Regions from separate parts of the Cytobacillus sp. FSL H8-0458 genome, predicted to be linked through region 1. Evidence: riboswitches for the same ligand, from Rfam matches in the RefSeq annotation. Region 1 holds a riboswitch; each other region holds the start of a gene.
The links. A riboswitch is a leader RNA that binds a small molecule or an ion and turns the genes downstream of it on or off. The one in region 1 is predicted to bind S-adenosylmethionine.
Positions count from the first base shown of each region.

Region 2: linked by a shared signal. The riboswitch ahead of NYE23_RS21975 (methionine ABC transporter ATP-binding protein) and the one ahead of NYE23_RS22585 (methionine ABC transporter ATP-binding protein) in region 1 are both predicted to bind S-adenosylmethionine.
Region 3: linked by a shared signal. The riboswitch ahead of NYE23_RS11110 (O-methyltransferase) and the one ahead of NYE23_RS22585 (methionine ABC transporter ATP-binding protein) in region 1 are both predicted to bind S-adenosylmethionine.
Region 4: linked by a shared signal. The riboswitch ahead of NYE23_RS14945 (homoserine dehydrogenase) and the one ahead of NYE23_RS22585 (methionine ABC transporter ATP-binding protein) in region 1 are both predicted to bind S-adenosylmethionine.

Region 1 is NZ_JBBOBR010000002.1:242,942-246,513, forward strand. It holds gene NYE23_RS22575 (MetQ/NlpA family ABC transporter substrate-binding protein) at 1-372, opposite strand, end outside; gene NYE23_RS22580 (methionine ABC transporter permease) at 391-1,041, opposite strand; gene NYE23_RS22585 (methionine ABC transporter ATP-binding protein) at 1,031-2,062, opposite strand; SAM riboswitch class I at 2,221-2,322, opposite strand; SAM riboswitch class I at 2,425-2,523, opposite strand; gene NYE23_RS22590 (DMT family transporter) at 2,596-3,510, opposite strand.
Region 2 is NZ_JBBOBR010000002.1:121,064-124,635, reverse strand. It holds gene NYE23_RS21980 (O-acetylhomoserine aminocarboxypropyltransferase/cysteine synthase family protein) at 71-1,387, shown strand; SAM riboswitch class I at 1,528-1,631, shown strand; gene NYE23_RS21975 (methionine ABC transporter ATP-binding protein) at 1,783-2,808, shown strand; gene NYE23_RS21970 (methionine ABC transporter permease) at 2,801-3,469, shown strand; gene NYE23_RS21965 (MetQ/NlpA family ABC transporter substrate-binding protein) at 3,482-3,572, shown strand, end outside.
Region 3 is NZ_JBBOBR010000001.1:2,285,968-2,289,539, forward strand. It holds gene pdxR (MocR-like pyridoxine biosynthesis transcription factor PdxR) at 1-595, shown strand, start outside; gene NYE23_RS11105 (PH domain-containing protein) at 626-1,009, opposite strand; gene NYE23_RS11110 (O-methyltransferase) at 1,035-1,613, opposite strand; SAM riboswitch class I at 1,720-1,826, opposite strand; gene NYE23_RS11115 (SLC13 family permease) at 1,978-3,429, opposite strand; gene NYE23_RS11120 (glycerate kinase family protein) at 3,431-3,572, opposite strand, start outside.
Region 4 is NZ_JBBOBR010000001.1:3,054,810-3,058,381, reverse strand. It holds gene yhbH (sporulation protein YhbH) at 1-39, shown strand, start outside; gene NYE23_RS14955 (general stress protein) at 99-710, opposite strand; gene NYE23_RS14950 (NUDIX hydrolase) at 920-1,558, shown strand; SAM riboswitch class I at 1,636-1,737, shown strand; gene NYE23_RS14945 (homoserine dehydrogenase) at 1,847-3,064, shown strand; gene NYE23_RS14940 (hypothetical protein) at 3,126-3,320, opposite strand; gene NYE23_RS14935 (CBO0543 family protein) at 3,459-3,572, opposite strand, start outside.

The DNA of each region.
Region 1 (3,572 bases):
AATGTCTTCCACAGATTCTACTTTTTCAGAATAAAGACCCATTGGTGCTAAAACCGTTGTCGCAATTGGTGTAAGATCCATATTATGCTCTTTAATAAAAGTGTCGAAATAGGCGACTGTCTGGAATGCATTTACATCAAGATCACCTTCTGCCAGGGCAACATTTGGCTGCACATAGTCAGAGAATGTCACAACCTCAATTTCAATGCCTTCCTTTTCAGCCTTTTCGGCAATAAAGTCCCAGATGCGTGTATCTGATCCGCTGACACCCAATTTAACTTTCTTTGTTTCTTCTCCGCCAGTTGTGCTAGAGCATGCCGCAGTGAACACAGCCAATGCTAAAATAATGAATGATAAAAATAGTTTTTTCATGATGTGTTTCCTCCTAAGTTATCTTCTTCTGATTTTTTTGGATAAGATATTTCCGAATGACTGCAGGCCTTGAACCATGACCACTAAGATTGCAACGGTAATCAGCATGACGGTTGTATCGAATCGCTGATAGCCGTATGTAATGGCAAGGTCACCAAGGCCTCCGCCTCCGACTGCCCCAGCCATGGCTGATGCTCCGACCAGACCGATTGTCGCAATGGTAAAGCCTAATACCAGTGAACTGAGTGCTTCCGGAATCAGGAATTTAAGGATAATCTGCCCCGGCGTCGCTCCCATTGCTTCTGCCGCTTCAATGACTCCCGGATCAACCTCAAGCAATGAATTCTCTATTAATCTCGCAATGTAGGGTCCTGCGTAAAAGACGAGCGGCACTACGGCTGCAGCGGTTCCAATCGATGTCCCGACAATCATCCGGGTGATTGGGATGATGGCTACCATTAAAATGATGAAAGGCACTGATCTGAAAATATTAATAATGCTGTTTATGATGTTAAAAACAACTGTGTTTTCCAAAAGATGCCCTTTCCTTGTCACGACAAGCAATATGCCAAGCGGCAGTCCGATAAGTGCTGAAAACAGCAATGAGAATGCAACCATTTGGACCGTTTCGATTAGGGCTTCGATGATTTTTTCCTGGTTAACTAGCACGTGAAGTCACTTCCTTTATTGAAACTTTTTCCTGGCTGATGTACTGAATAGCACGTCTGATTTCACTGTCCGGACCCTGAAACTCAACAATCAGATTGCCAAAAGGTATTCCCTGCAGTTCAGTAATATTTCCAAACAGGACGTTGAAGTCGATATTAAACTTTTTGGCAACCTGCGAGAGCAGCGGCTGTCCGGCAGAGTTTCCGACAAAATTGATTCTGAATACCTTTTGAAGCCCCTGCTGTTTTTCAATCACTTCTTTAATGGAGTCAGGTATTTGATCATTCATGACTGTGCTGACAAAGTTTTTCGCTGTTGGGGTTTTTGGTGAAGAAAAGACATTAAAGACGGTTCCTTCTTCAATAATTTTTCCTGCTTCGATGACAGCAACACGGTCACAGATCTCCCTGATTACAGACATTTCATGGGTAATGATCAGAATGGTAATATTGTATTCTTTATTTATTTTTTTCAGCAGCTGCAGGATCGAGCTGGTTGTCTGCGGATCCAGAGCGGAAGTTGCTTCATCACATAATAGAATGGAAGGCTGAGTTGCCAGCGCCCTGGCGATTCCAATCCGCTGCTTTTGCCCGCCTGACAGCTGATCCGGATAACTGTTCGCCTTGTCGGCAAGCCCCACGAAGTCTAATAATTCATGGACACGCTTTTTTATTTCATCCTTAGGAATCTTAGCCAGTGTGAGCGGCATCGCCACATTGGCAAACACGGTTTTCGAGTTTAAAAGATTGAAATGCTGAAAGACCATACCGATGTTTCTTTTCACTTCGCGAATTTCTTTTACAGATAAAGCCGTCAAATCATGCCCGCTGACAATGACCTTTCCTGAAGTCGGCTTCTCCAGCCAATTGACACAGCGGATCAAAGAGCTCTTTCCCGCACCACTGAAGCCGATCACCCCGAAAATCTCACCCTTATTAATCTTTAAATCTATTCCATCCAGAGCAGCTACCTGCTGACCTCCGCTTTTATAGACCTTCTTTAAATTTTGAAACTCTATCATGCAGCATCTCTCCTTTGGTGGTGACAGGCACCTATACCACTTGAATGAACTGGTATAGATACCTGTCACCTTTTATTTTCTTATTATTCCTATGTGAAAACTAAGAATTATATCCTGAAATTTACCCCTTCCGTCAGAAGAGGTTTTTTGAAATCCTCTCCTTATCTTCCAGGCTTTTCGCCTGCTGGATTTGGCACAGTGCGTTCTGCCTGCTGCCGAAGCTTCATTGGGCCAGGTCCCTCTGCTTCTCTCGATAAGAAATATTCATATGTTCATGAATAGAATCTTGATGCATTTTTTCTGTGTAATACAAAAACCCTCTTCTAAAAGAAAGAAGAGGGCAGCATTTATCAATGGTCCTCTTCTTATCTTTCAAGCAATGCTTGCTGGATTTGGCACGGTACATGCTGTCCGCTGCCGAGGTGTCATAGGGCCAGTCCCTCAACCTCTCTTGATAAGAAGATTTTTATTATGCGGTTGTTAATATGCTTATTACTTTACCACCTTAAAGAAAAGGATGTCAATCATATTTTTCAAATATTTTTACTTGACCCATTTTCATAAATTTCTGTAACTTTAATAGCGTTTTCTTTTCGGTGAATAATCACCACACCTGCTAGAGCGATCATCCCACCCACAATGGATGACATAGCCGGCACCTCCCCCAGCCAAACCCACGCAATGACAAACGCCATTACTGGAGTCAGATAAAGAGAGCTCACCGCTTCAGACGCTCCCCCTATGGATGCAAGAAAAGCGAGGGCAATATATGGGATTACCGTTGGAAAAACCCCCAAATAGAGGACACTTAATGTAGATTCGGCTGACGCATGAAAGATCTCATTGCCAAGGCCAGGAAGATAAATCAGCATAAAAATGGTCCCTGCCCATACCGTATAGGCTGTAAATGCCAAAAATCCGTATTTATCGAAATACTTAGTCTGGAATACGAAAAAGATGCTTTCAGAAATGGAAGCAAGCAGGATGAATAAAATACCGGATTGGAGTTCAAACCCGCCTCCCGTACCTAATGAAATAAGTGCAACACCTGCAAAACTGACACCGGAACCAGTCCATCTTACCCTTCCAAATCTTTCCCTTAGAAATAGAGCAGCCAAAGCAGCGGAAAAGATCGGAGTCATGGAGACAATCAAGCTTGCCGGCCCGGCGCTTACTGATTTTTCCCCAATGTTGAGTGCTGTATGATAAACCGTAAAACCAAGAAATCCAAGCATAAAAATAGCAGGAAGATCCCTTATATCCGGCATGCGCATCTTCTTCAGCAGTGCAAGGACGCCAAGTGCAGCGGAGCCAATTAAAAGCCGAAAAAGCGCTAGGTGCTCCGGGGAGTATGATTCAAGCCCTGCCCGTATTCCCGGGAATGCGGATGCCCAGAGAATGATAATAGCACTATGAGCCCCTATAACCATAAATTTTTTTCCAGCCAACTTCATCCCCCTTATCAGCATTACCAGCCATTATCTGTGCTGCTTTTCATGATAGTCAATAA
Region 2 (3,572 bases), 120 kb from region 1:
CTTCTTATGAAGAGGGTTTTTCTGCTTTTAAGAAATGAAATACAAACATTTTTATAGAGGAGAGATAGCGATGACGGACAAACAGAAAAATTACCGCTTTGAAACAATTGGAGTACATGGGGGGCTGAAGCCTGACCCTGTAACTGGCGCGAGGGCGGTCCCAATTTATCAGAATAATGCTTATCAGTTCAAAAATACAGATCACGCTGCAGACCTCTTTGCCCTGAAAGAGCCGGGATATATTTATAGCAGGATACATAATCCCACTGTCAGTGTGTTTGAGGAAAGAGTGGCCCTGCTTGAAGGAGGAGTGGGTGCGCTGGCCCTTGCCAGCGGCCAGTCTGCTATTACACTTGCCATTTTAAACATCGCCGAAGCTGGTGATGAAATTGTTGCCGCATCCAATTTATATGGGGGTACTTATAATTTATTTGCAGTTACACTTCCCAAGTATGGAATAAAGGTAAAACTGGTGGATCCAAAGGATCCGGAAAATTTCCGGAGCGCCATTACAGATAAAACAAAGGCTGTCTTCGCCGAAACGATTGGAAACCCCAGCCTGAAAATCCTGGATATTGAAAAGGTTGCCGCAATTGCACACGAAAACGGTGTCCCCCTGATTGTCGATAACACTTTTGCTACCCCTTATCTTTGCAGGCCTATTGAACATGGAGCTGACATTGTCATACACTCTGCGACAAAATGGCTGCTCGGCAATGGGACCACAATGGGGGGAGTTATAGTAGACGGCGGGAAATTTGACTGGAATTCTCCTAAGTTTCCGGGCTTTACAGAGCCTGATCCGAGCTACCATGATATTGTCTATAGCGAAGCAATTGGCGAAGCTGCTTATATTATAAAAGCACGGGTACAGCTGTTAAGAGACTTAGGACCTGCAATGAGTGCGCAAAGTGCATTCCAGTTCACTTTGGGTCTTGAGACTCTGCATGTGAGAATGAAGGAACATGTTGCCAATACCAAAAAGGTAGTGGAATATTTGGAGGCGCACCCGGCCGTTAATTGGGTGCTCTATCCAGGTCATGAAAGCCACCCGGACAAAGACTTGGCAGATAAATATTTGCCAAAAGGAGCCGGGGCAGTGGCTGTATTTGGAATTGCGGGCGGTCGAGAGGCTGGAGCCAAGCTGATCAATAGTTTGCAGCTATGGGCACATGTGGCAAATGTCGGGGACGCAAAGAGCCTGATTATCCACCCTGCAAGCACGACTCATCAGCAGCTGGATGAGGAAGGTTTAAAAGCTGCAGGAGTGCCGGAGGACTTGATTCGGATTTCGATCGGCATCGAAAATGCAGAAGATTTAATTGAAGACCTGGAACAGGCGATAGAAGCAGCTGCAGGTCTCACATCGCTAGCTGCAAAAGCGTAAAGGAAAATTTACCATTCACTTTTTTCCGAAAGTTTGAAATTTCATCGTTGACACCTTTTTAATGGCTATGATACGATAGCAAACGTAATTAAAAAACTGCTTAATTCATTTAAAGTATTAATTTAATATAGAACGTTACGCTCTTATCAAGAGAGGTGGAGGGAAGTGCCCTATGAAGCCCGGCAACCGTCAATTAGTTGAAATGGTGCCAATTCACTCAAAGCATAGCTTTGATAGATGAGAGAAAGGACTAAATTTTTTTATGCCTTTCTGCTCATGTGCAGAAAGGCATTTTTGCTTTTGCGCATGAAAGCCTATTTAGAGTGAAGAATAGGGAATAAAAGCAGTCTATTAATTATTATCTGTATCTTTCGATAAAAGAGGTGACTATCACGTTGATTTCCATAAAAGATGTACAGAAGATATTCTCTTCAAAAAACGGTCAGGTAAAAGCAGTTGACGATGTAAACCTGGAGGTAAAAGAAGGAGAAATTTTCGGTGTTATCGGATACAGCGGTGCAGGTAAAAGTACCTTAATCCGCATGCTGAATGGGCTGGAGCTTCCTACCCATGGCAGTGTAACAGTAGCAGGCAATGAGGTTTCAAAGATAAAGGGAAGCAAGCTAAGAAAAGCGCGGCAGGAAATAAGCATGATTTTCCAGCACTTCAACCTGTTATGGTCGAGGACAGTAAGAGAGAATATTGCATTTCCGCTTGAAATCGCAGGGGTTTCCCGGCAGGAAAGGCTCAAAAGAGTAGATGAGCTCATTAAACTCGTCGGTCTGGAGGGAAGAGAAGATGCCTATCCTTCCCAGCTTAGCGGGGGTCAAAAGCAAAGAGTAGGGATTGCCAGAGCCCTAGCCAATAATCCAAAAGTGCTGCTTTGTGATGAGGCAACATCTGCCCTTGATCCGCAGACAACAGACTCCATTTTGGAGCTGCTTGTTGACATCAATGAGCGGCTGGGCTTAACCATTGTCCTCATTACACATGAAATGCACGTAATCCGTAAAATCTGCCATCGGGTTGCTGTTATGGAAGGCGGCCGGATTGTGGAAATCGGCCCTGTATTGGATGTCTTTAAGAATCCGAAAGCTGTGATTACAAAGCGCTTTGTCCAGCAGGTGACAGAGCCTGAAGAAACGAAGGAAACGATTGATCATCTGGTCGATTTGTATCCAAAAGGAAAAGTAGTCCAATTAGGATTTGTCGGCGAATCAGCTGAACAGCCATTGATTACAAACCTGATCCGTCACTTCCAGGTAACTGTTAATATTCTGCAGGGGAAGATTTCCCAGACACAGAATGGTTCCTACGGCACCTTATTCATCCATGTTGATGGAGAAGCAGAGGAAGTTGCAAAAGCGATTGAATTTATCCATTCTCAGCAGGTGGGCGTGGAGGTGATTTCCAATGCTTAATGAATGGTTTCCAAATGTGAAATGGGACTCCATGTGGGAAGCTACTGTGGAAACTCTCTATATGACAGCTATTTCTGTTATTGCAACCTTTATTTTAGGAGCAATTTTGGGGCTGCTGCTCTTTTTAACCTCAAAGGGGAATATCTGGGGAAATGCAGCAATCAATAAAATTATCTCAGCGTTCGTCAATATTTTCCGTTCGATTCCATTTATTATCCTTATTGTATTACTGATTCCATTTACGAAGTTTTTGCTTGGGACAATGATTGGGGAGGATGCAGCATTGCCTGCATTAATTATTGGTGCTGCCCCGTTTTATGCCCGAATGGTGGAAATCGGCTTGAGGGAAATAGATAAAGGTGTAATTGAAGCGGCCAAGTCTATGGGCGCAAAAACAAGCACGATTATCTGGAAGGTTCTGCTTCCGGAATCAATGCCCGCCCTTGTTTCAGGAATTACCGTTACAGCCATCGCGCTGGTTGGCTACACAGCCATGGCCGGTGTTATCGGTGCTGGGGGACTTGGAAACCTCGCTTACCTGGAAGGATTCCAGAGGAGCCGCAATGATGTGACGGTTATGGCGACTGTCATTATTCTAATCATCGTATTTATCATCCAGTTTATTGGAGATATCATAACAACAAAATTAGACAAACGTTAAGGAGAGATTGACATGAAAAAATGGTTATCACTTGCTCTTGCACTTGCAGTAGCACTTGTTCTTGCAGCTTGCGGAACTTCGGAAAAAGACGGCAATGCCGGTG
Region 3 (3,572 bases), on a different contig from region 1:
TTACATTATCGAAGATGACTATGATTCTGAATTTCGTTACAAAGGGGCACCAATCCCATCATTATCCCATCTGGATTCAACCGGGCGGATACTGTACTTCGGCACCTTTTCAAAAACATTGCTGCCATCACTTCGGATCAGCTATCTGGTTATGCCAGCAGCCCTGAAGCAAGACTTTGAAAAATTTAATGCTTATCAAAAGTCGACTGTTTCAAGAATCGATCAGAGAGCTGCTGCAAAGTTTATGGAAGAAGGATTTTATTTATCCCATATAGCAAAAATGAGAACTTTATATAGAGCTAAAAGGAGCTGTTTAATAGATAGCCTGTCAAAACATTTAGGAGAACACTTTGACATAATTGGAGATACAGCAGGTTTGCATATCATCGTGACATTACCAGAAGGATTGAATGAATCTAAAGCAATTGAACTGGCAAAGTCGGCGGGAGTTGAAATCGATGCTGTTTTACCTATGTATCATCTTCACAAGCCAGACAATCAAGTGATGATTGGATATGGCGCCCCCTCGATGGACGAGATTGAGAGAGGAGTCCAATTAATCGCTAATGCATGGAAAAGTTATCTTAGCCTTTAGACTAAGTCAAATATTCAACTAAAAGAGCTCTTATCTTACAGGATAACGCTCTTTTAGTGAAGTGGTAAACAGGCTCATCTTTTCCTTAACAGCCACCATAAAATCAAACAAATTCATCCCCTGGATTTGCTGGAATTTGTACAAGTCTTGCTTATAGTAAATATGAATATGCTTCCCGGTGATCCCCCTTTTTTCTTCAATGGAAGTTATATGGCTATACGCAAATTCTTCAACTAATTCCTTGTTTGTTTCTGATACCGGGATTCCATAGAATAGCAGTCTTTTGTTCGTTGCTGCAAATAAGCCTGCCTGCGGTGCTAAACAGTAATGTGCAACTAATGAACAGCTTAAACATTCAATAATGTTTTCACCTTCATGCAATACATTTTTAACCTGATTTTTAATGTTTTCCATGGAACTCCCCCTCATATTTCATCTGTCAAACCGCTGTCTTAACTGCCAGTATCAGCCCAGTAGACCAATCCAATTCTGTTATGTCCAGGTCAGGTCTGTCCTGCAGAGTTTTTAGAAGTTTAGTTGCTTTGATCTGAAATTCTTCAGGCAATTTCTGCTGCGGAAACACATCATGAATCACATAAAAACCGCCGATATTTAAATGATCCAGGGTTTTGTCCAGAAGCTCGAATTTCCCCGGCCATGTATCTGCAAAAATAAAATCGAACCCTTCCGACAGATTTTGAATAAAAGCTGCTCCGTCCTCACAGCAAAATGTGATTCTGCTGTCATTACCGAGATACTTTCTCGCGATCGATTGCACTGTCGGATCTATGTCAACGGTCGTAAGCTTACTGCCTTCATCCATCCCATCCATGATCCATGAAGCAGACGCTCCCGTACCTGTTCCCAGCTCTAAAAAGCTTCCTCCAGATTTAGAGGCTGCCAGCCCCTTCAGTAAAAATCCTGTTTTTATATCACATGACTGCCCGAAGCCGAGCACATCTGATTCCTGTAATATCCTCGAATATGCTTCCGGTACCTGTATAACGCCGTTTTCCATTTTGCCATTCCTCCTCTTTCTTCGTTCTAATCTAAACCAAGTTCATACTATAAAAGAGCATCAAAAAAAGGCCTCTTTATAAGAGGCCTTTACTTATCAAAACGACCTCTTATCTCCCAGAGCGTCAACTCTGTTGGAATTAGCACCTTCCTGACATAATCAGGGGTTGCTGAGGCTTCGCAGGGCCAGTCCCTCCACCTCTCTGGATAAGAATTTGTATAAAATTTATATTTTCAACCAAGTATTGCATACTTTCTGCCAAATGGCAATACTTTAATTCTTATTTTGCAAGCTGATCCAATATGAGTTTATTGAGGAAGGTGAATAGCCATGCAGAGAAAAAATACTAATTTCGTTATTTGACCTAATGGAGACTCATTCCTGTCCACTGCCAATAAGTACAATAAAAAACAACAGCAACCGTAATGTAAACCGGCAAAAGTATAGCACTTAACTTAGTCAAAAACCCTGCATCATAACTTAAATCCCCATCCTCATAAAAGAGAAGCAGTGCTTTTGAACTTACAGGAAAAGTAATACAATAATTCATTCCTATTAAACTTAAAAAGACGGCTGCAGAAGGACTAATTCCTGTTGACTGGCTAAACAGAATAATTCCTGGCATCAGAACGATTGCCCTAGTAGTATGGGAAGTAATATATAAATGGCTCGTTGAAGTAATCAGCAAAATTCCCAGTACCATAATCCAGCCAGGGGCCTGACTTAACAAAAAGAGAAAGCCGGTTAATTTTCCTTCCAGCCATTGAACCAAACCGGTTTCAACAAGTATCCTTCCAAGTGCTGTCGCTGCTGCCACGAACAGAATAAGATTCCACGATACTGATTTAATTCCTTGCTTCCAACTGATTACACCTATGTTGGGGAGCGTCATGACGATTGCTCCAAGGACTGTTACAAAAGCAAGATCGTACCCATGTACGTTTTCAGTCATCCATCCTGCTAATAGGAAGGCAACTATTAATAAAGTTTTTTTCTCCGCCTTAGTTAAAGGTTTTGTTACTTCTATGTTTGTTTTAGTCTCCCGGCGGGCTGAATCTGCTGATTCTTCTTCCCGTCCCATCAAGCATTTAATGACCAAAACAGACAAAATTGTAACCACTAGAGCAAACGGCATACCCCACACCAGCCACTGTAAATAGGAGATGTACTGACCCGTAGCACTTTCTAGGAGGCCAATGCCAATTATATGAGATCCAGCTCCTATTAAAACAGCAGATGTACTCATTAATATGACGATTGGCACTGTGACCGCCAGAACCCTTTTCTCTCCTGCAGATAACCTGCTTCCAACATGGGTGATTATGGGTTTTGCCATTGCGGCACGTCCGGAAGTGGAGGGGATAAAAAAAGCTGTAGAGAAAATAAATGATATAATCCCTAACTTCATTCTTCCTGCAGTCCGGCTTTTCCTTAATATAAATTCAACGAATCGGGCAGCTAAACCTGATTGTGTAACAGCCTCTCCGATTATAAATGCCCCAAACATCAGCCATACTACTTCTTCCGAGAGGGAATGGAATAACAACTCCTGGCTGCCGCCCTTCATTAAAACAATGAAGCAAACAATAGCAAGTGCGACATATCCTGCTGGAAACTTCGTTGTGACCCAAAGGGTCATGGCGGAGAAAAAAGCAAATAAAGATACCTTTGCCTTGTAGTCCAGCCCATCCAGAAAGAAAGTCACTAGTAGAAAAAGGACATGCACGAGGATAATGGCGAGCGTCCGCATTAAAATACGATCAGTTAGTACCATTTGATGTCCGCTATGTTTATGCTTTTCTATTCTTGTCTGCATATCAGACTGCCCTTTCTTTGACCCTGTTTCTTTTGGCAATCCTCAGCCCAATGGCTATCTGTCTCATCACAGATTCTGTACTGTCTTCAATCCATTCAGGTGCATAGAGAATAGCTTTCTCAAGTGAAGTTGGCTTTTGAATA
Region 4 (3,572 bases), on a different contig from region 1:
TTCTTCAAACAGGAAGAGGATAAGAAGAAATATGCCTAAGAGAGGGAAACCTCTCTTTTTCGTTTCAGTAAAAAGCCCCCTTTTCCGGGGGGCCGATGCTATTTAAGCCTGTCCTTAGTAAGCTGTTCATCCCAATTTAGTTCAGCGCTGGTTTTCATCTCTGCTGACTTGGGTGAATCCGGTACACGACTATGATTCTCTTTGACACAGCATGTATCAGCAGATTTATCTGCCAGTGTTTTGATATCCGATTCATGGACAACCTCCCGGGCTGAAGCGCTCTCTAAATATCCTTCAGAGTTTTCGGCAGTGACCCTCTGATTGTCATGCGAGGAGTCAGGATACTTCCCATAATAGTCAGCGATTAAAACATATTTTCCGTCAAAAACCATGCTTGCGTAATGATCCAGGTCATGTTCATCGAACCGTGTACCATCTTTTTTATCGGGATCAATTCCTGAACTTGTGGCCGGATCTTCCCCCATGAAAAGAGCTTTAACTGAATCAAGAAAACGCTGATTCCCCAGCTCCTGGGATCCGACTATTCGCAAGTTCACTCCGTAATTGTCTGCAAAGCTTTCAAGATTTGCTCCATCCTTTGAGACGATCACCAGATTTTTCTTCTGATACCCATTTGACCCTGCACCTTCAATGGCGTCTTTAAGCTCTTGCTGTGTATCGTATCCGCCTATTAATATATTCTTCTTCATATTTTTCACTCCCAGTGTATTATGATATTTTTTTATTTTCCCTGAATTGCAGGCGGGGAAACTTTCTTTTACTTTTGAAGGACAGGAAGCAATAGCATATAGTCCTGAATCTTTATATGGCATAAGCCGTATATATTAATAAAATGCAAAGAATACAGTATGATAAAGATATAATTGCTGAATTGGATTGCTGCTGGAGGTGGGCAGATATGGAAATTGAGAAACTGGCTAAAAGGCTAAGGAACAGAACCCCCATCATTTTGGGGAGTGAGCGATTTTCGAAGTTCGCTATTTTGCTTCCGCTTGTTGAAATCAATAATGAGGTACATGTCCTTTTTGAAGTGCGTTCATTAAAAATGAGAAGGCAGCCTGGGGAGGTATGTTTCCCCGGCGGAAGGATAGATCCGGAAGATAGGGATGAAGAGCATACGGCCATCCGTGAAACCTCTGAGGAACTCGGTGTGGGCGAAGACAGCATCACCGATGTTTCCCCGTTGGATTACATGATTTCCTTCGGTCAAATAATTTACCCTTATGCAGGCATTATCCAAAATCCGGACAAGATTGTGCCGAACCCTGCTGAAGTAGAAGAGGTTTTTACCGTTCCCCTTTCATTCCTTAAAAAAGTAAAACCGGAAACGTATCACGTGAATTTTAAGGTAGAGCCAGAAGAAAATTTTCCTTTTGACTTGATTGCCGGAGGTGAAAATTACAATTGGCAGACTAGAAGAGCGGAAGAAGTATTTTACTATTTCCAGGATAAGGTTATCTGGGGGCTGACTGCCAGAATTCTTAAGCATTTTCTTGAGATCATAACGGAAGATTTTAATGAAAGTGAAAGCGTTTGAAGAAAATAATTTTTCAAAAAAGGTTGACGCAGTCCTTATAAATGTTTATGATTCATATAAATTGAATACTTAGAAACTTCTTATCAAGAGAGGCGGAGGGACTGACCCTAAGAAGCCTCGGCAACCAGCATTTATGCACGGTGCCAAATTCAGAGGAATACATTTTCCGAAGATAAGAAGGCGGAATGAACGGAATATAAATTCAAACCCCTTCTTGTCTGTAATGGACGGTAGGGGTTTTTTGTTTTTACGGCAGGCACTAAAAATTTTATCCAGGGGGAATGAGTAATGTCAGTGATCACGATCGGGCTATTGGGGTTTGGAACTGTTGGAAAAGGAGTGTATGAAACAATCAGAAAGCATCAGGGAAGGCTTCAGGCGATACTCGGGAAAGAAGTAAAGGTTTCCGCCATCCTGGTCAAAAATGTGAATAAACATTCTTTGCCTGATGATGAGGTGCTATTAACAGATGACTTTCAGGAGATTATTGAGCTTCCAAAGCTTGATGTCGTAATTGATGCCATTGTTGGCAGGGAACCGGGCTATACGTATTTGCGCCAGGCAATATCGAGAGGATGCCATGTCATTACAGCAAATAAAGAGATGTTTGCATTCCATGGAAGTGAGCTTGGGAGGCTTGCAAAAGAAAAGAATGTATCACTGGGATTTGAAGCAACAGTCGGCGGCGGAATCCCCATCATTCAGACCATCAGGCAGCTGCTGAATGCCAACAGAATTGAACGGATTGAAGGAATTTTAAATGGCACATCCAATTTCATTTTGACAAGTATGCGCGAGGAGAACTTATCATTTGAAGAAGCATTGAGAATCGCTCAGGAAAAAGGCTATGCAGAAGCCGATCCTAAAAATGATATCGAAGGATATGACGCCTTTTACAAAGCGGTTGTTTTGAGCGAGCTTGTATTCGGGAAAGCGCCGGCACAGGAATACTCTGTTAGAGAAGGCATTACTGATATTACGATTGAGCAAATCCGTTTGGCTGAATCGCTGGGCCTGAAATTCAAACATGCAGCATCGATTCAGAAGGAAAAAGATTCTGTCCGCTGTACAGTAAAGCCGGTTCTGACAGGTGAATCTCATCCTCTATACAGAGTAGAAGGCGTGCAGAATGCCGTTTCAATTGATGCGGATATTGTCGGGAATATCAGCCTGCAGGGTCCTGGAGCAGGTATGTTCCCGACAGCGAGTGCGATTATTGAAGATTTAATTCATGTGGGAAAAGCCGATTTTCCTTCAGCATTTGAGGAAGCTGCATCGGAAGAAACTATACCTGACCAGCCGCTCTGGGTTATATTGGGTGATGCAGAGCAAACAGAGCTGCCTGGGGGAGTTGAAATCGTCAGCGAAGTGTCAGAAAAGGCCCTGATCGTTAAGGCATCTGCAGAAGCTGTGTCATTATTAGACAGATCCGATTGGAAGGCTTATCAAGTGCTTGGAGATTATGCACATACGGCAGGGAAGTATAAGCAGGTACAGCCGGTCTAAAAAACAGAAGGGGCAAGCTTTTGAGCTGCCCCTTCTAAAGTATGTTTAGAGATGGTGTATACTAAGCCTGCTGTTTATTAAATAAAGGATTATTTAATCCGGAATACAGGTCTTTAACATGAACTGTTACTATCTTAGCGCCAATCTGGACATGGACCATATTATCAAAAACAGCTGTTACCAGGCCGTTTAATGAAACATTCGCACCAATATTTAGATCTTTGCCGGGAGATTTAACATTTTTCTTGTTTGCCATCGTAACACCATCCCATTCCATTTTATTGAAACTTATACATAGAATATTGCCTTTTTATAGTAAAATAAACGCTTTAATAAAAAAAGTCCAGTAAAATAGCTTGTTTTTTTATCGACAAATTGTTATGAAATTAGACACTTATCTAAAAACAGCTGATGGTACATCGAACTGTCTCCATAGGAAGAGGATGAAAAGAATGGAAAGCCCCCATGCGGCAGCTGGACGCTTATGATGCACCCAGAGGATGATAAA